4 regions of the Rhodoplanes azumiensis genome follow, and region 3 is predicted to be linked to each of the others. Evidence: predicted binding sites of a transcription regulator. Region 3 holds the regulator's gene; each other region holds the start of a gene.
What was found. The regulator PhoB, encoded in region 3, activates phosphate uptake and scavenging genes when phosphate is short. The targets are predictions, from matches to a motif close to TGTCATNNANCTGTCAT.
Positions count from the first base shown of each region.

Region 1: ACFSOX_RS19340 (YdcH family protein) is a predicted target of PhoB. The motif match lies at 2,440-2,456, and genes of this name have one in related genera.
Region 2: ACFSOX_RS07265 (BtaA family protein) is a predicted target of PhoB. The motif match lies at 2,658-2,674, and genes of this name have one in related genera.
Region 4: ACFSOX_RS10605 (DUF2794 domain-containing protein) is a predicted target of PhoB. The motif match lies at 2,413-2,429, and genes of this name have one in related genera.

Region 1 covers NZ_JBHUIW010000026.1:55,828-60,468, forward strand. Annotated here, with positions in the region: gene ACFSOX_RS19330 (Bug family tripartite tricarboxylate transporter substrate binding protein) at 178-1,197, opposite strand; gene ACFSOX_RS19335 (PadR family transcriptional regulator) at 1,355-2,038, shown strand; gene ACFSOX_RS19340 (YdcH family protein) at 2,211-2,387, opposite strand; gene ACFSOX_RS19345 (YdcH family protein) at 2,677-2,880, shown strand; gene ACFSOX_RS19350 (GGDEF domain-containing protein) at 2,885-3,622, opposite strand; gene purE (5-(carboxyamino)imidazole ribonucleotide mutase) at 3,813-4,310, shown strand; gene ACFSOX_RS19360 (5-(carboxyamino)imidazole ribonucleotide synthase) at 4,310-4,641, shown strand, end outside.
Region 2 covers NZ_JBHUIW010000005.1:192,010-196,650, forward strand. Annotated here, with positions in the region: gene ACFSOX_RS07255 (type 1 glutamine amidotransferase domain-containing protein) at 1-248, opposite strand, end outside; gene ACFSOX_RS07260 (AGE family epimerase/isomerase) at 309-2,354, opposite strand; gene ACFSOX_RS07265 (BtaA family protein) at 2,871-4,013, shown strand; gene ACFSOX_RS07270 (class I SAM-dependent methyltransferase) at 4,015-4,641, shown strand, end outside.
Region 3 covers NZ_JBHUIW010000029.1:38,356-42,996, reverse strand. Annotated here, with positions in the region: partial or broken gene pstA (phosphate ABC transporter permease PstA) at 1-644, shown strand, start outside; gene pstB (phosphate ABC transporter ATP-binding protein PstB) at 670-1,491, shown strand; gene phoU (phosphate signaling complex protein PhoU) at 1,551-2,264, shown strand; gene phoB (phosphate regulon transcriptional regulator PhoB) at 2,323-3,027, shown strand; gene ACFSOX_RS20410 (GcrA family cell cycle regulator) at 3,280-3,780, opposite strand; gene ACFSOX_RS20405 (aspartate aminotransferase family protein) at 4,167-4,641, shown strand, end outside.
Region 4 covers NZ_JBHUIW010000010.1:60,817-65,457, forward strand. Annotated here, with positions in the region: gene acnA (aconitate hydratase AcnA) at 1-656, shown strand, start outside; gene ACFSOX_RS10600 (DUF1223 domain-containing protein) at 984-1,943, shown strand; gene ACFSOX_RS10605 (DUF2794 domain-containing protein) at 2,451-2,834, shown strand; gene ACFSOX_RS10610 (Bax inhibitor-1/YccA family protein) at 2,933-3,694, opposite strand; gene ACFSOX_RS10615 (Bax inhibitor-1/YccA family protein) at 4,000-4,641, opposite strand, start outside.

The DNA of each region.
Region 1 (4,641 bases), on a different contig from region 3:
CCGGAACCCATAGCCCTCTCCCGATTCCGGACAGCCGCTTCGCGGCGTCCGGAATGCCGACGAGGGAGTGTCGACGGTCTCCCCGGGGCGTCTGGACCTGTATTCGAACGACAAGGGCCGGCACCGACGACGCACCGACGGAGCGAAGACGGCGCGCCGGCGCCGGCCGGCGTGGCCTCACTCCACCTTGATGTCGAGAGCGCGCACCAGCGTGCCCCAGGTCTTCTCCTCGGTGTCGATATAGTCGGCGTATTGCTGCGGCGTCATCGGCCGCGGCTCCAGGCCCTCGGCGGCGAATCGGGCCTTCACGTCGGGGTTCGCGAGCGCCGCGTTCAGTGCCGCATTGAGCTTCGCCACCACGGTGGGCGGCGTGCCGGCGGGCGCCAGCAGCCCGTATTGCAGCTCGGCCGAGAAGCCCGGCAGGCCCGATTCGGCGACGGTCGGCACGTCCGGCAGCAGCGCGCTGCGCGTCTTGCTCGTCACCCCGAGGGGGCGCAGCGTGCCCCCCTTGACGCTGCCGAGCACCGGGACGATCGGGACGATCATCATCGCCACGTGGCCACCGATCAGGTCGTTCAAGGCCGGCGCCGTCCCCTTGTAGGGGATGTGGGACAGCTTGATCCCGGCCTCCTTGGCGAACAGCTCCGCCATGATATGGCCGACCGTGCCGGCGCTCGACGAGGCATAATCGAGCTTGCCGGGGCTCGCCTTGGCGAGGGCGATGAACTCGGCGATCGAGGTCGCCTGCACCTTGGGATGGACGACGAAGACGCTCGGCGACACCCCGATCATGCCGATCGGGGCGAAGTCCTTGCGCGGGTCGTAGCCGGCATTGCGATAGACGCTCGGATTGATCGACAGCGTCCCGGTGTAGCCGAGCAGCAGCGTGTAGCCGTCGGCCGGCGCGCGGGCGACCGCCCGGGTGCCGATATTGCCGCCGCCGCCGCCGCGATTGTCGATGATCACCTGCTGGCCGAGCGCCCCCGACATCTTGTCGGCGACCACCCGGGCCGTGGCGTCGTTGCCGCCGCCGGCCGGGAACGGGACGATCAGGGTGACGGGCCGGGTCGGAAAGGCCGCGTCCTGAGCCACCGCCGAACCGCCGGACAGCGCCCCCGGCAGACCGAAAACCGTGAGACCGAACAACGACATGATCGCGAGCGCCAGCCCCCGGCGCCGCGAGACATCCCCGCGCATTTTTATCTCCTTGTGAGTTCCTCGCACGCTTAGCGAACCAGTCCGCGAGCGCCTGCGCAAGCGCACGGACTGCGGCAACCTGAAAATATGTAAGATATATCTTGCGCTATAACGAAGCACGCTCTATCTCAAGATATATCTTAACACGGAGAACGAAATGCACGGACATCATTGTGACCCCCGGGACAGCCGCGGACCGCGCCATCACGACCATCACGGCGGGCGCGACGACATGCACCCGGGCCATTGGGCGGCCGGCCGGCACGGCGGCGGCGGCCGCTTCGGACGCGGCCGCTTCGGCGGCGGGTTCGGCTTCGGCGGCGGCTTCGGCGGCGGCGACGTCGCCCGCATCGGGCGCATGCTGGCGCAGGGCGACCTCCGCCTGCTGGCGCTCGCCCTGATCGCCGAGCAGCCGCGCCACGGCTACGAGATCATCAAGATCCTGGAGGAGAAGACCGGCGGCTGGTACGCGCCGAGCCCCGGCATGGTCTACCCGACCCTGACCTTCCTGGAGGAGGCCGGGCACGTCACGGCGCAGACCGAGGGCAGCAAGAAGCTGTACACCATCACGGACGATGGCCGCGCCCATCTGGCCGAGAATCAGGCCGTGGTGGACGCCGTGGCGGAGCGTCTCGCGGCGATCGCCCAGAAGGCCGAGCGCTGGCGGCAGCGGGCGGAGCGCGAGGACGGCGAGCGCGGTCCCCGGGTGTCCCGCCTGGTCGATGCGGCGGTCGACAATCTGCGCGACATCGCCGCCGAACGGTTCGGCCGCGACGCCGAGGCGGAGGCCCGCATCGTCGAGATCCTGGCGCGGGCGGCGGCCGAGCTGCGCAAGATCTGACCGCCCCCGGCCGTCGATCGCGCCGTCGATCGCACGGTCGATCGCAACAGATGCGGAGACGATCCGCACACCGGCCACCGCCGGGTGGCCCTTCGAAAACAGAACCGCCGGCCTCGTTTCCGAGAGCCGGCGGCTCTACCAAACACAACGATGAATTATTCCGAACTAATCCTCAGTGTACGCTGCTCAGGTGCTGCATCCGAACGATGGCGTCCTTGAGCTGCAGTTTCCGACGCTTCAACTCGGCGAGCTGGAGATCATCGACTGACGGATGCTGGAGGGCTTCGTTGAGTTCCGCTTCCAGCATCCGGTGCCGTTGTTCGAGTTCAGCAAGCGAGAGCGTGGCCATGTGCCTTTTCTCCTCATGTCAGATTGCTGCCTGACATTGACAGTCTGCCACGATGACACTTTGGTGTCGACGAGGATCGACACCGTCTCGCACGACACCGTTTCGTGATCGTTGCCGTGACCGCGGCGGGCGACCTTGGGAACCTTGAAAAAACGACGCTCCCGGGCGATACATGCGGCGACAGGCCGCGATCACGTTCGACCCGGGCATGACTGGACCGCGGCCGGTGCAGCGGTCCCACGGTCCCCGACGGTCCGGTGACCGACCGTCCGGTGGCGAACGCGGTCCGATGAACGAGAACGAAGCCGACCTCAAGGGACAGCTCGAGCGCCTGCGCCAGGAGCATCGCGACCTCGACGTCGCGATCTCGGTCCTGCAGGATACGCCCGGCTCCGACATTCTCCAGGTGCAGCGCCTCAAGAAGCGCAAGCTGTGGCTGAAGGACCGCATCTCCTTCATCGAAGACCAGATGACGCCCGACATCATCGCCTGACGGGCTAGCCACTCCGGCCGGCGCGCCGGCGTTTTCGCGTGTACATGGCCGCGTCGGCACGGGCGAGAGCCTCGGCGACGGCCTCCGGAGCCGTCAGGGCGGCCGTGCCGGCCGAGGCTCCGACCGCGATCTCGCCCTCCCCCCATGGCACCCGGGCGGCGGCGATCATCGCCTCCAGAACCGTCGCCTTGGCCTGCGCGTCAGCGTCGGCGAGGTTCCACAGCAGCACCGCGAACTCGTCGCCGCCGAGCCGGGCGACGAGATCCGAGGCGCGGACATGGCCTTGCAGCACCGCCGCAACGGTCTGCAGCACGGCGTCGCCGGCGGCGTGGCCGTGGGTGTCGTTGATCGGCTTGAAGCCATCGAGGTCGAGATAGACCAGCACCAGCCGGCCGCCGTAGCGCTGGACATGGGCACTCGCGCGCGACAGCTCGCGCTCGAAGCCGCGGCGGTTGAGGAGGCCGGTCAGCGGGTCGCGGTCGGCATGCGCCTCGAGCTCCGCGAGGCGGTCCCGCATCGCGGCGAGCTCGGATTCCAGGCGGGCGACCTCGCGGGCGAGCTTTGTCGCGACGCCGGCCCCGAGCCGGTCGGCCTCGTCCGCCAGCCGTCCCGGCTGCGACCGCACCGGCCCGGCGCCGCTCGCCACCGGGGACGACGGCTCCTCGGGCGCCCGCGGCGGCGCGGTCTTGCCGCCGGCCGACCCGGTCCGCCGCATCTGCCGTCCCGCCGTCTTGCCCCGCATGAGCCGGTCGCCGCACGCCCTGTGATGCTCTCCGCTGTACGTGATTCGCGACTCGGGCCGAAGCAGCGTCCACTCCGGCACGCGCCGCCGACCGGCTCGCTTGCCGCCCGAAACCCCAGTGGATAAAACCGCGCGTCGACCGCCCGGCGGTCCTGTTCCCGATCCGAGAGAGCCATTGTCCGAGAGAGCCATGGCCGCGAGCCCGGTCGCCATCATCATGGGCAGCCAGTCCGACTGGGCCACCATGCGGCACGCCGCCGAGACGCTGACCGCGCTCGGCGTCGACCATGTGACCCGCATCGTCTCGGCCCACCGCACGCCCGACCGGCTGATCGCCTTCGCCAAGGGCGCCAAGGCGGACGGCTTTCAGGTGATCATCGCGGGCGCCGGCGGCGCCGCCCACCTGCCCGGCATGACGGCCGCGATGACGCCGCTGCCGGTGCTCGGTGTGCCGGTCGAGTCGAAGGCGCTGTCGGGGGTCGACTCGCTCTACTCGATCGTCCAGATGCCGCCCGGCGTGCCGGTCGGCACGCTCGCCATCGGCCGCGCCGGCGCCGTCAACGCGGCTCTGCTCGCCGCCGCGATCCTGGCGCTGCACGACGCCGATCTCGCCGACCGGCTCGACGTCTGGCGCCGCCGCCAGACCGAGTCGGTCGCCGAGGCGCCGTCCGAGGAGGCCTCCGCGTGATCGTCGCGCCGCGTCCGCTCGGGCCGGACGCCACCATCGGGATTCTCGGCGGCGGCCAGCTCGGCCGCATGCTGGCGCTCGCCGCCGCAAGGCTCGGCTTCAAGTGCCACGTGCTGTGCCCGGACCCGCAGTCCTGCGCCTTCGACGTGGTGCGCCGGGTCACCGAGGCCGACTACACCGACAAGGAGGCGCTCGACCGCTTCGCCAATGACGTCGACGTGGTCACCTACGAGTTCGAGAACGTCCCGGCCGAGACGGCGACGTTCCTGTCCGCCCGCAAGCCGGTGCTGCCCGACCCGACGATTCTCGCGACCACCCAGGACCGGCTCAC
Region 2 (4,641 bases), on a different contig from region 3:
GCGGCGTAGTCCTCGGGCGCCACCTGATCGACGTCCTTGTCGACGTCCAGCCATTCCAGGTGATCGATCACGCCCGGCTCGGTGGTCGAGTAGAAGCGTGCGGTCGGCTGGCCCCACAGCCGGGACACCAGCTCGACGGTCGCGCCGTAGGACGCGAAGCGTTCGCGATAGAGGCGAATCTCGCCGGGGATGTACTGCGACTCGACCAGGACAGCGATCTTCTTCCCGGCGAGCGGAGCGTTCGACATGACGGTCTCCTGTTCGGCGTGCGTGACGACGTTCGGAACGACGTGCGACCCGTCGGACGGTCAATTGGCGATCGCCGCGAACTGCACGACGAGCGCGATCGCCCCGCCGTCCTGCGCGCCCGAGAGGTTGGCGAGCGAGATCTGGAAGTCGTCAGGGTTCGCGGGCTTGAGCTGCGCCGTCATGTCGATGCCGTTGACGACCACGCGCTCGATCGACAGTCGCCCCGGCGGCATGAAGTCGGGCAGGACGTTGATGGTCGTCATGCTGGATGACGGACGAATGCGGAAGTAGAGACAGAAGCCGTTGTCGGCGCCGTTCCCCGCATCGACGAAGGTGCGGATGTAGACATGCGCCAGATAGGCGAGCTCGAAGGCGTGATAGCCGATCGCATGGCTGCTCTTCATGCCGTACTGGCCGTCGAGGATGGGCAGCCCGTTCTCGGTGGTGCGGAAGTAATAGCCCTGCCGCTCGCGATCCAGGAAGAACAAGTTCCAGAACGCCGCGCATTCGCGGGCGAGCTGCAGATAATTGCTGTCCCCCACCGTGGCGCCGTGCAGGATCAGATAGGCGAGCACGCCCTGCTCCTGCTGCCAGAAGTCCTTGGTGGCGCCCCAGGCGAACTGGATCGGCATGCCGCCGCTCGGGTGGCGCTCGACGCAGTCGAAGATGCCGCCGCGCACCGCGTCGAGGCCGACCGTCGCCATGTCGTCGCCGAGCTTGCGGGCGACCTGGAGGAGCCGCTTGGCGTGATTGTCGTCGGCGACCGCCTGCGTCTGGTGGCCCATGGCGCGGTGGCGAGCGCTGCGCATGTGGAAGTAGTTGGCGCAGCGGGTCAGGTTCCAGGCGATCTTCAGGTTGTGGCCGACGACGGCGCGGTCCTGCTGCCAGCGATAGGTGAGGTCGGGGGTCCAGTCGTCGTGGAAGCGCTCCTTCACGTATTTCGAGCTCGGGTCGGGAAACTTCTCCACGATCAGCGTGGTCGTCTCCTCCAGGATGGCGACGGCGGTCTTGAGGAGATCGGCCAGGTAGGGGCGCGCGCTGCCGCCCGGCAGCGGCTCGAGCGTGAGAATCAAGTTCACCAGATAGGCCGGGATGTGGTCGCCGATCGAGTTCCAGTTCTTGCGCCGGCAGTTCTCGCCGAGCGCCGGCGTGTCCGGTCGCATCGTCACCGGGTCGAGATGCGAGTAGTAGCCCCCCTTGCCGGCGAAACCCTTGGCGGTGGCGCTCGGCGGATCCCAATAGAAGGCCTGGAAGCTCTGGATGGTGCGGCGGATGTCCTCCAGCACCTCGGTGTCCAGCGTGATGCGGTAGTACTGGGTGAGCCCCGCGATCGCGTAGATCTGCTCGTAGAGCGGGATGGTGCCGACGTCGTCCGGCCCCTGCGAGGCGAAGAACAGGCTTTCGCCCTTCTCGCCCTCGGTATGGCGGCGGCGGCCATAGGCCCAGAAGCAGTATTCGCCGTCGTGGCTCGACGAGCGGAACGCCTCGCGCAGATACTTCACGGCCGCCTGCGCCGCGAGGAAGTAGCGCTCCGCGCCGGTGATCAGGAACGCGGTCGAGAGGTCGTAGAGGAGGCGCGACAGCACCGCGCATTCCTGCACGTCGTCGTCGACCGGCTGGCCCAGGATGTTGAGGTTGGTGCGGTAGAACTTGGCGAAGTCGTCGATCGTGTAGTTGCGCCGCTCGTCGAACAGATGGTCGAGAATGCGGTCCGCCATCTGGGTGACCTGCACGAGCCACCAGTGGGTCTCCTCGAACAGGTAACGGTCCGGGGCCGAATGCAGGAGATAGACGGTGCGCGCCTCGAAGCGGGCGCGGTCGCCGTCCTCCTGATAGAGCCCGGCGACGAAGACGGGCCGGTCGCGCTGGATGTACTTGCGCAACGCCATCTGCACGTCCGTGCCAGGTGGATCGGCGGCCGGATCGGGAACGCGATCGCGCGAGATCTGGTCGAGATTGGTGACCACCTGATAGCTCGTCGTCACCCCCACGAAGGCCGTGAACTGGTCGCCGCTGCGGGCCTGAATCGTGAAGCTGCCGGTCGCCTCGTCGATCGCCCGAACCGTTCCGGCGATCGTGACGGTCTGGGTGAAGTTCTGCCGCATCGGCACCCTCCCTGGTCGCTCGGCCGGTTCTCGGCGACGCGGCGAACCTGGCGGGCGACGCGGGTCGCGCGCTGGTGACGGCGCGGTCGTGGAACAGCCCGGTTTTGTCTCGCCCGCTGCCGATCGACGGGCGCACCACCGCAGGCGCGGCGAAATCGGCGACGCAACTAATAGGAGATATAGTTCCTATATGCAACCTGAGACTGCAAGCGCGCCGATCACGACTTCGCGGGCGAGTGGCGGCGGTTCGGCAGACGGTCGGCGCGCCGCGAGAAGGCGGCTGTCCCCTGCGGCCCGTCATACTGTCATGAAGGCGTCACCGGCGGCTCGATACACACGCCGTTGTTCGACCGCGACCGTTCGTAGCGCGGCGTTTTGGACGCATCCCTTTCATCGCAGTCATCGAGGCCCGGTGTGATCTCCTCGCCGTCGAAGGTCCGATGCGGCGTCAGCGCCGCCGTCCGTCGCACTCCCGCCCTGTCCCGCCAGGGCTTCGCCGAAATCGTCTTCGCCTGGATGTTCCGGGGCCTGGTCTATCCTCAGATCTGGGAGGATCCGGCGGTCGACATGGCGGCCCTCCAGATCGCGCCCGACCATCACGTCGTGGCGATCGCGTCGGGCGGCTGCAACGTGTTGTCCTACCTGACCGCCAATCCGGCGCGAATCACCGCCGTCGACGTCAACACGGCGCATGTCGCCCTGGTGCGGCTGAAGCTCGCCGCGGCCCGGCATCTGCCGTCGTGGCGAGCCTTCTATCAGTTCTTCGGCACGGCCGACGCGGCGGCCAATGTCGACGCCTATTGGAACCATCTGGCGCCGCGCCTCGATGCGGCGACCCGTGCCTATTGGGAGGGCCGCGGCGCCTTCGGGCTCGGCCGGCGCCGCATCTCGCTGTTCGCCCGCAACGTCTACAAGCACGGTCTGCTCGGCCACTTCATCGGGCTCGGCCACGCCGTGGCGCGCCTCTACGGCGTCGACCTCCGCCGCGTCCTGGCGGCGCGCTCGCGCGCGGAGCAGCTCGAGCTGTTCCAGACGCTGCTGGCGCCGCTGTTCGACAAGCGCTTCGTGCGGTGGGCCGTCGACCGGCCGGTGGCGCTCTATGGCCTCGGCATCCCGCCGGCCCAGTACGCGGCTCTCGCCGCGGCGGGCGGCGGCGACATGGCGGCGGTGCTGCGCAGCCGGGTCGAGCGCCTGACCTGCGGCTTCGACCTCGACCAGAACTATTTCGCCTGGCAGGCCTTCGGGCGCCGTTACGGCGACGGCGACCACGCGCCGGTGCCGCCCTATCTGGAGCGCGACAATTTCGCCGCCGTGAGCGCGAGGGCGAACCGCGTCGCCGTGGTCAACGCCTCGATGACCGAGCATCTGGCGGCACAGCCGGCGCAGTCGGTCGACCGCTACGTGCTGCTCGACGCCCAGGACTGGATGACCGACGCCCAGCTCGACGCGTTGTGGAGCGAGATCACCCGCACGGCGAAGCCGGGCGCCCGGGTGATCTTCCGCACCGCCGCCGAGCCGAGCCTGCTGCCCGGCCGTCTCGACGACACGATCCTGTCGCGCTGGCGCTACGAGGCCGACGCCTCGCGCGGCTTCACGACGCGCGACCGCTCCGCCATCTACGGCGGCTTCCATCTCTACGTGCTCGACGATGCCGGCTGAGATGACGGGACGGGTCGACGATCGCGCCGCCGACGACCGCGCCGACTCGGCCGGCAACCGGGCCGACGATACCATGGCCCGGATGAACCGGATGTACCGCCGGCAACGGCACCTCTACGACGCGACGCGCAAATTCTATCTGCTCGGCCGCGACGACCTGATCGAACGGCTCGCCCCGCGGCCCGGCGACCGCGTCCTGGAGATCGGCTGCGGCACCGGGCGCAACCTCGTGCAGGCGGCGCGACGCTGGCCGCAGGCCCGGTTCTTCGGCGTCGACGTGTCGACCGAAATGCTGACGAGCGCCGCGGAGGCGATCGCCCGCGCCGGCCTCGGCGGGCGGATCCAGATCGCGCAGGCCGACGCCGTCACGCTCGACCCGGCCGCCGTGTTCGGCGTGCCGCGGTTCGAGCGCGTCTACTTCTCCTACACGCTGTCGATGATTCCCGATTGGCACGGCGCGCTCGACCGCGCGCTCGGGCTGGTGGCGCCGGGCGGCGAACTGCAGATCGTCGACTTCGGCGGCCAGGAGCACCTGCCCGGCGGCGTGCGGACCGCGCTGCGGGCCTGGCTGGCGCTGTTTCACGTCACGCCGCGAGATCATCTGGAGATGCGTCTCGCCGCGCGGGCG
Region 3 (4,641 bases):
TGACCCTCCTGGTGACGCTGGTGCTGTGCCTGCCGATCGGCGTCGCCGCCGCCATCTATCTCGAGGAGTTCGCGCCGAAGAACCGGCTGACCGAGCTCATCGAGGTGAACATCAACAATCTCGCCGCGGTGCCGTCGATCGTGTTCGGCCTGCTCGGCCTCGCGGTGTTCCTCAGCTTCTTCGGGTTGCCCCGCTCGGCGCCGCTGGTCGGCGGCCTGGTGCTGGCGCTCCTCGTGCTGCCGACCATCATCATCGCGTCGCGGGCCGCCATCAAGGCGGTGCCGCCGTCGATCAAGGAGGCGGCGCTCGGGGTCGGCGCGTCGCACCAGCAGGCGGTGTTCCACCACGTCCTGCCGCTCGCGATGCCGGGCATCATGACCGGCACCATCATCGGCATGGCGCACGCGCTCGGCGAGACGGCTCCGCTGCTGATGATCGGCATGGTGGCCTTCATCGTCGAGCCGGCGACCAGCATCACGGACGCCGCGACGGTGCTGCCGGTCCAGATCTATCTGTGGTCCGACCTGCCCGAGATCGCCTTCCAGGCGAAGACGGCGGCCGCCATCATGGTTCTGCTCGTGTTCCTGTTCGTCATGAACGGGGCGGCGATCGTGCTGCGCAAGCGGTTCGAGCGTCGGTGGTAAGTCAGGTGGCAGGGAGGCCCCCCGGATGAACAGCATGGTCCAGCTCGACTCGGCGACCGCGATCGCCGCGGCCGCCGCCGTGGCGGGCAACCCGGTCAAGATCGTGGCGCAGGGCGTCAACGTCTACTACGGTGAGAAGCACGCGCTGCGCGACGTCGACCTCGACATCCAGGAGCGCGCCGTGACGGCCCTGATCGGCCCCTCCGGCTGCGGCAAGTCGACCTTCCTGCGCTGCCTCAACCGGATGAACGACACCATCCCGGCCTGTCGGGTGACCGGAAGGATCGCCATGGACGACCAGGACATCTACGACCCGCAGCTCGACGTGGTGCAGCTGCGCGCCCGCGTCGGCATGGTGTTCCAGAAGCCGAACCCGTTCCCCAAGTCGATCTTCGAGAACGTCGCCTACGGACCGCGCATCCACGGGCTCGCCCGCAACAAGGCCGAGCTCGAGGAGATCGTCGCGATCAGCCTGAAGCGGGCCGGCCTGTTCGACGAGGTGAAGGACCGCCTGGGCGATTCCGGCACCAGCCTGTCGGGCGGTCAGCAGCAGCGCCTGTGCATCGCCCGCGCCATCGCGGTGAGCCCCGAGGTCATCCTGATGGACGAGCCGTGCTCGGCCCTCGACCCGATCGCCACGGCGAAGATCGAGGAGCTGATCGACGAGCTGCGCGAGAACTTCACGATCGTCATCGTCACCCATTCGATGCAGCAGGCCGCCCGGGTGTCGCAGCGCACCGCCTTCTTCCATCTCGGCGTCCTGGTCGAGATCGGCATCACCAGCGACATCTTCACGACGCCGAAGGACCGGCGCACGCAGGATTACATCACGGGTCGCTTCGGATGACCCCCATGAAGGCCCCCGAAGACGACACCCGACCCAACGACGTTCCGGAGACCCCCCCGATGGGCGAACACACGCACAAGGCCTTCGACACCGACCTGCAGGATCTCGCGCGCATGGTCGCCGAGATGGGTGGCATGGCGGAGCAGCAGATCTCGGACGCCACCGAGGCGCTCGACCGCCGCGACCTGGTCGCGGCCCAGAAGGTGGTCGGAGCCGACACCCGCATCGACGTGCTGCAGCGCGAGATCGAGGCCAAGGCGGTGCTCACCATCACGCGGCGCCAGCCGATGGCGGTCGATCTGCGCGACATCGTCGCGGCGATGCGCATCTCCAACGATCTCGAACGGATCGGCGACCTCGCCAAGAACATCGCCAAGCGGGTCGTCGCTCTCGACAACGAGTTCCGCGCCCAGCAGGTGATGCGTGGCGTCCAGCACATGACCGAGCTGGTGCTGTCGCAGATCAAGGACGTGCTCGACGCCTATGCGAGGCGCGACCTGCAGAAAGCCGTGGCGGTGTGGCGGGCCGACGAGGAGATCGACGCCGTCAACAACTCGCTGTTCCGCGAGCTCCTCACCTACATGATGGAAGACCCGCGCAACATCGGCATCTGCATCCATCTGCTGTTCTGCGCCAAGAACATCGAGCGGATGGGCGATCACGCCACCAACATCGCCGAGTCGGTCTACTACATGATCGAAGGCAAGTCGCTCGTCGACGAGCGCCCGAAGGGCGACACGACGGCGAGCACCGTGGTTCCGTTCGACGCCTGACGAAGGGAACGAGCGTCCGCCGCCGGGCGCTCGCGCTTCTCGAGAGGAATACCACCCGATGGCCGCCCGCATCCTGATCGTCGAGGACGAGGAGCCGCTGACGCTGCTGCTGCGCTACAATCTCGAGGCCGAAGGCTACGCCGTGGACGCCGCCGGCCGCGGCGACGACGCCGATCTCCGCCTCAAGGAGAGCCCGCCCGATCTCGCCATCGTCGACTGGATGCTGCCCGGCCTGTCCGGCATCGAGCTGATCCGGCGGCTGCGCGCCCGCACCGAGACCCAGCAGCTCCCGGTGATCATGCTCACGGCGCGCGGCGAGGAGGGCGAGCGGGTGCGCGGGCTCGCCACCGGCGCCGACGACTACATCGTCAAGCCGTTCTCCGTGCCCGAGCTGCTCGCGCGCATCCGCGCGCTGCTCCGCCGCACCAAGCCGGAGCGGGTCGCCGCCGTTCTGACCGCCGGCGACATCGAGCTCAACCGCGAGAAGAAGCGGGTGGCGCGGGCCGGGCGCGACGTGCCGCTCGGGCCGACCGAGTTCCGCCTGCTCGAGTTCCTGATGGAGAACCCGGGCCGCGTCTTCTCGCGCGAGCAGCTGCTCGACCGGGTGTGGGGGCGCGACGTCTATATCGACGAGCGCACCGTCGACGTGCATGTCGGCCGGCTGCGCAAGGCGCTCAACCGCGGCCAGCGCTCCGACCCGATCCGCACCGTGCGCGGCGCCGGCTACGCCCTCAACGACCGCTACGGCAGCGCGGAAGCGTGAGGGGCCGGACGGAGCGGCGGGCGCCCGCCCGCCACGCTCCCCGGCTCGAACGGCGCGTGCGCGGCGGTCGCGACCAGCGTGCGTCCCGGATGTCGCGCGCAATGCAGCGACGTCATGGCCGGATTGCCGCATCGCGGACCACAGCGATCCGGCAATCCTGCGCGATCCCGCGATGATGTCGTGCAGCGCCCGTGGCGTGCGGCGCCGAACGGTTCGGCGTCCGGCCGCGCCGGACGCCGGAATCGTGTCGGATCAGATCCGCCCGAGCCGCTTGTCGCGGCGGCGGTCGACCGGCTGATAGGCGATCCGCGCGTGGTAGCCGCAATAGGGCAGCCCCTCGGCGGTGCGGCCGCCGCAGAAGAAGAAGTCGGTCGAGCCCGGATCGCCGACCGGCCAGCGGCACTTGCCCTCGCCGAGCTCGAGCAGCGTGCAGCGCTGGCCCATCGGCACCACATTGGCGACCGCCTCGACCTCCTGCTCGTACTCGACCTCGTAGACGGGCGCGCGTGCCAGCGCCGTGTTGCCGCGCATCGCCGGCCGCGCGACGCGCATCACCGGCGCCGCCGCGCGCGGCTTTCTCGCCCGCGGCACCGCCGCCGCAGGACTCTTGGCCCGTCCGGACAGGCCCAGTCGGTGAACCTTACCGATCACCGCATTGCGTGTAATGCCACCCAGCTCGACGGCGATCTGGCTCGCTGAGAGACCGTCGTTCCAAAGCTTCTTGAGTAGTTCCACGCGCTCGTCGGTCCACATGTGTTCCTCTTCGCCTCGCGGCGCGGGACGGGTCTCACCGAATCCCCCAACGCCGCGCGGCGGTGCCTCTCCACCGGCGGGTACGCAGGAACTGGATGTGAAACTGAGAGAGCAGTCCGCCGCACGAGATATCGTATACTTACGAAGAAAACGCTACTATATGGCGCGAGTCCCACGCAAGAGTCCCCAGTATTGCATCCACAATTCATGGCCGTTTCGAGTCCGTAAGTGAGACGACGGATGCCGCGGGTCCGGTTGACACCGCGCCGCCCGGACCTAGAATGATGTCGTCGTGCCGCCCCTGGGGCGGCACGATTCATTTCATGGGCCGCGCATCTCTTCGGCGTGCGCCGCTCAATTCACGAGTCGCCAGAAGAAGTTCGGCCATGTCGCATCTCCTGCCGACCTACGCGCGTGCGAACCTCGCCTTCGAGCGGGGCGAAGGCGCATGGCTCGTCTCCACCACGGGCGAGCGCTACCTCGATTGTCACTGCGGCGTCGCCGTGAACGCCCTCGGCCACGCCCATCCGGTGCTGGTCGAGGCGCTCAAGGCACAGGCCGAGAAGGTGTGGCACGTCTCCAACCTGTTCCGCGTGCCGGATGCCGAGCGCCTGGCGGCGCGCCTGTGCGAAGCGAGCTTCGCGGACCTGGTGTTCTTCTGCAATTCGGGCGCCGAGGCGATGGAGGGCGCGATCAAGGTCGCGCGCAAGTACCACGCGGCGAACGGCGCGCCGGAGCGCGTGCGCATCGTCACGTTCGAGGGTGCCTTCCACGGCCGCACACTGGCGACGCTCGCGGCCGGTGGCCAGAAGAAGTACATGGAAGGCTTCGGCCCGCCGGTCGAGGGCTTCGACCAGGTGC
Region 4 (4,641 bases), on a different contig from region 3:
ACCACATCTCGCCGGCGGGCTCGATCAAGGTGACGTCGCCGGCCGGCCAGTATCTGATCGACCACAAGGTGAAGCCGGTCGACTTCAACCAGTACGGCACGCGGCGCGGCAATCACGAGGTGATGATGCGCGGCACCTTCGCCAACATCCGCATCAAGAACCAGATGGTGCCGGGCGTCGAAGGCGGCGTGACGATCCACTACCCGTCGAAGGAGAAGATGCCGATCTACGACGCGGCGATGCGCTACAAGAGCGAGAACGTCCCGCTCGTGGTGTTCGCCGGCAAGGAGTACGGCACCGGCTCGTCGCGTGACTGGGCCGCCAAGGGCACGGTGCTGCTCGGCATCCGGGCCGTGATCGCGCAATCGTTCGAGCGCATCCACCGCTCCAACCTGATCGGCATGGGCGTGGTGCCCCTCGTCTTCGAGGAGGGCACCTCGTGGCAGTCGCTCGGGCTCAAGGGCGACGAGCGGGTCACGCTGCGCGGGCTCGGCGCCGACCTGAAGCCGCGCCAGACGCTGACGGCGGAGATCACCATGGCCGACGGCAAGGTGAAGAAGGTGCCGCTGATCTGCCGGATCGACACGCTCGACGAGCTCGAATATTTCCGCAACGGCGGCATCCTGCACTACGTGCTGCGCCAGCTCGCCGCCTGAGCCACGATTTCGTCACGGCCTGCTCGTGACGACCCGGCCGTCGCGCTCGCGCGGCGGCCGCCCGCCCGCGACCGACACCTCGACCGATTCACGCACGGTCTCGCTGCAACCCGGCGTGGTGACGGGCGGACACGGCCTCACTGCGAAGTGAGTGGCTCTCGCCGCCGCCGCCGTACTATCCAGGTCGCGAGGCGCCGATGCGTCGTCGCCCACCCCTCAGGACGCCCGAAGGCCTTTCGAGGACAACAATATCGGGTCCGTCGCAACGGACCGCCCGGCGCGCCGCCCGTTCCTGCGGCAGCGTCCCAGTCGATGACGAGGTCGAGCATGAGAACGAGACGCGCGCGATGGACCGGCGGTCTCGTGATCGGCCTGATCGGATCCGGCCTCGCAATTGCGACCGCTGTTCCGGCCCGGGCGCAGTCTTCCAGTCCTCCGCAAGCCGCGGCACCCGCCGCCGTGGCGCCGCCGACCCGCTCGCTCGCCGTGCCGGCGCCGGCACCGGGACCGGGACCGGCCGGCGCCCCGCAGCTTTCGTCCGCCCAGTCCAGCCCGGCGCTGCCGGCGGCCCTCGGCAGCCAGGTCCGCGCCGTCGTCGAGCTGTTCACCAGCCAGGGCTGTTCGTCCTGTCCGGCCGCCGATCGGGTGCTCGCCGAGCTCAAGACCGATCCGACCCTGGTGGCGGTCAGTCTGCCGGTCACGTATTGGGATTATCTGGGCTGGAGGGACACGCTCGCCGATCCGCGCCACACGGCCCGTCAGGCCGCCTACTCGCACGCGCGCGGCGACCGCTCCGTCTACACGCCGCAGGTGGTGATCAACGGCACGGCGCATGCGCTCGGCAGCGACCGGTCGGCGATCGAGGCCGCGGTGGTGCGCGGCCGCGCCCGGGGCCTGGCGATGTCGGTCCCGGTGCGGTTGTCGGTCGCCGACGGCAAGGTGTCGGTGAGCACCGAGCCGGTTCGCCCCGCCGTGGCGGCGGTCGCCGGCGCGCCGGTTCCGGCGACGACCGGCGAGGTCTGGCTCCTCGGCGTCACCTCGGCCGTCGAGGTCGCGGTCGGTCGCGGCGAGAATCAGGGCCGCACCATCGTCTACAGCAACGTCGTTCGCCGCTGGATGAAGCTCGGCGACTGGACCGGGGCGCAGCGCACCTGGTCGGTGCCGGTCGCGGAGCTGCGCGCCGATCGGATCGGCGAGACGATCGACGCCGTCGCGGTGCTGATCCAGGGCGGCAGCGCCAAGGCGCCCGGCGCGATCTACGGCGCCGCCTTCGAGCGGCTGCACTGACACGAGCAGCTTCAGCGGACCGGGCCGTCGCACTGCCGACGCGGCCGCCCGACGGACGGCCCGACCGCGGTCGCGTAAAGAAAAAAGGGCCGGAAAAACCGGCCCTTTCGCATGGTCGAGGCCGTGTCACAGGCCGGCAGCCATGCGTGCGCGCGGGTGTACGCGCGGGATGAACCCGAACCGGTGGCGAAGCCGACCGGTTCATCGACGCCAGGGTCCGGCCCTTACGAGCCCGGGGGGCTGGGGGGCTGAGGAACCGGTTCTCTTCTCGGACCGGACCCTAGGCCGATGGTGCCGTGATCGCATCCCGGCCCGGCCGGGGCGAGGCCGAATTTCGGCAAACTTATGAAGCGATTGACGAATGCGTGATCGGCCCGTGAGGGCGCGTGAGCCCGGCGTCGCGGCCGCCGGCCGGTGCGGCCCGGACGCCCTTGCCCTCGGCCGGCGCCGAGGTGATCATGACGGGATCACGACCCTTCGACGACACCCCTCACCAGGAGGAGCCGGATGAGCCTCGAGCTTGGCGACAGCGACCCGAGCGAGTCCCGCGCGGGCGAGGGAGCGGTGCTCGCCGCGTTCCCGTCCACCCCCTCCCGCGTCACCTTCAACAAGCGCGAGCTCAGCCGCATCCTCGGCCTCTACGGCCGCAAGGTCGCGTCCGGCGAATGGCGCGACTACGCCATCGACTTCCACAAGGACCGGGCCGTCTTCTCGGTGTTCCGCCGCACCGCCGAGGTGCCGCTTTATCGCATCGAGAAGACGCCGAAGCTGTCGCGCCGCCAGGGCGCCTGGCGGGTCGTCTCGGCGACCGGGCTGATCGTCAAGGTCGGCCACGAGCTCGACCGCGTGCTGCGCGAGCTCGACCGGGTGAGCCTGCGAGTGGTGAGCTGAACGCGGGGCCCGCGCGCGCTGGTCGGCCGAACGAAAACGCCCCGGGCGAGGCCGGGGCGTTTCGTGTCGGGGCTTGCGTCCCGGGGCTGCGGGCCGCGTCAGCGGCGGTCGCCGACCAGGCGGAGCAGCATCAGGAACAGGTTGATGAAGTCGAGATAGAGCGACAGCGCGCCCATCACGGCCTTGCGGCCGGCCAGGGTGCCGTCGTCGTTCACGTCGTACATCTCCTTGATCTTCTGGGTGTCCCAGGCGGTGAGCCCGGCGAAGATCAGGACGCCGGCGACCGACAGCGCCCAGTCGAGCCCGCTCGACTTCAGGAAGATGTTCACGAGGCTCGCGATGATCAGGCCGAACAGGCCCATGATCAGGAACGAGCCCATGCCCGAGAGATCCTTCTGGGTCGTGTAGCCCCACAGGCTCAGCGCGCCGAAGGCGGCGGCCGAGATGAAGAACACCCTCGTGATCGACGCCGCCGTGTAGACCATGAAGATCGAGGCGAGCGACACGCCGAGCAGGCCGGCATAGACGAAGAACAGCGTGCGGGCCGTGCCGGCCTGCAGGCTGTTGATGCGGAAGCTCAGGAAGAACACCAGCCCGAGCGGGGCGAGCACCAGCACCCACATCAGCGGACTGCCGAACAGCGTCTGACCGAACGCGGTGAGGCCGGTGATGTTGCCGGCCGCGTCGGTGACCACGGCGAGCTGGTAGGTGAGCCACGCCGTGATGCCGGTGAGCGCGACGCCACCCGCCATGTAGTTGTAGACGGTGATCATGTGGGCGCGCAGGCCCGCATCGACCGCGACGGCGCGGTCGCCCGCATAGCCGCGGGACGCGATGGTATGGCGATCGAAGTCCGACATGGGGGAAGATCCTTTCTGTCCACCCGATGGCGGGCTCGGGGGGAGCCCGCACCCATCAAACCTGGCTGGAATGTAGGACGCCGGCGCGGCGCGGTGAAGCCCGCCGGGGCGTCAGGCCGCATGACATTTTCGCCATCAGGTGTCGTCGTAAACGGTTTTCGACGCCCGAGGACGCTTCGGCGCCCTTCGGTGACCCCGCCGGCGAGGCTGCGAGGCGGCCTGCCGTGTGGCGACAGGCTCCAAAAGCGAACCGGGGCCGCATGCGGCCCCGGTCGGTCGAACGACGCGCGCGTGCCGCCGCGACGTCACTCCTCGCGCTGCCCGAAGAGCTGCAGCAGCATGGTGAAGAGGTTGATGAAGTTCAGGTAGAGCGACAGCGCGCCCATGATGGCCGAGCGCTCCATCACGTCGCCCGACATCGCGCCGTAGAGATACTCGTTCTTCAGGCGCTGGGTGTCGTAGGCGGTGAGGCCGGCGAACACCAGCACGCCGATCACCGAGATGATGAACTGCATCATGGTCGAGCCGAGGAAGATGTTGACCAGGCTCGCGATGATGATGCCGACCAGGCCCATGATCAGGAACGAGCCCATGCCGGACAAGTCCTTCTGGGTCGTGTAGCCCCACAGGCTCAGCGCACCGAACGAGGCCGCCGTGATGAAGAACACCCGCACCACCGAGGTGTGGGTGAACACCATGAAGATCGAGCCGAGCGACAGGCCGACCAGCGCGGCGTAGACCCAGAACAGCAGCTGCGCGGTCGCCGGGCGCATGCGCTCGACGCCGAACGAGAGCGCGAAGACGAGGCCGAGCGGCGCCAGCATGACGAGCCACTTCAGCGGCGAGACGAAGACCGCGTAGCCGATCGGGGTCAGGTACATGCTGCCGATGCGGGCCGGGCCTTCGACGCCGCCGCGCATCACCGCGCGGGCCGCCGAAGCCGGGTC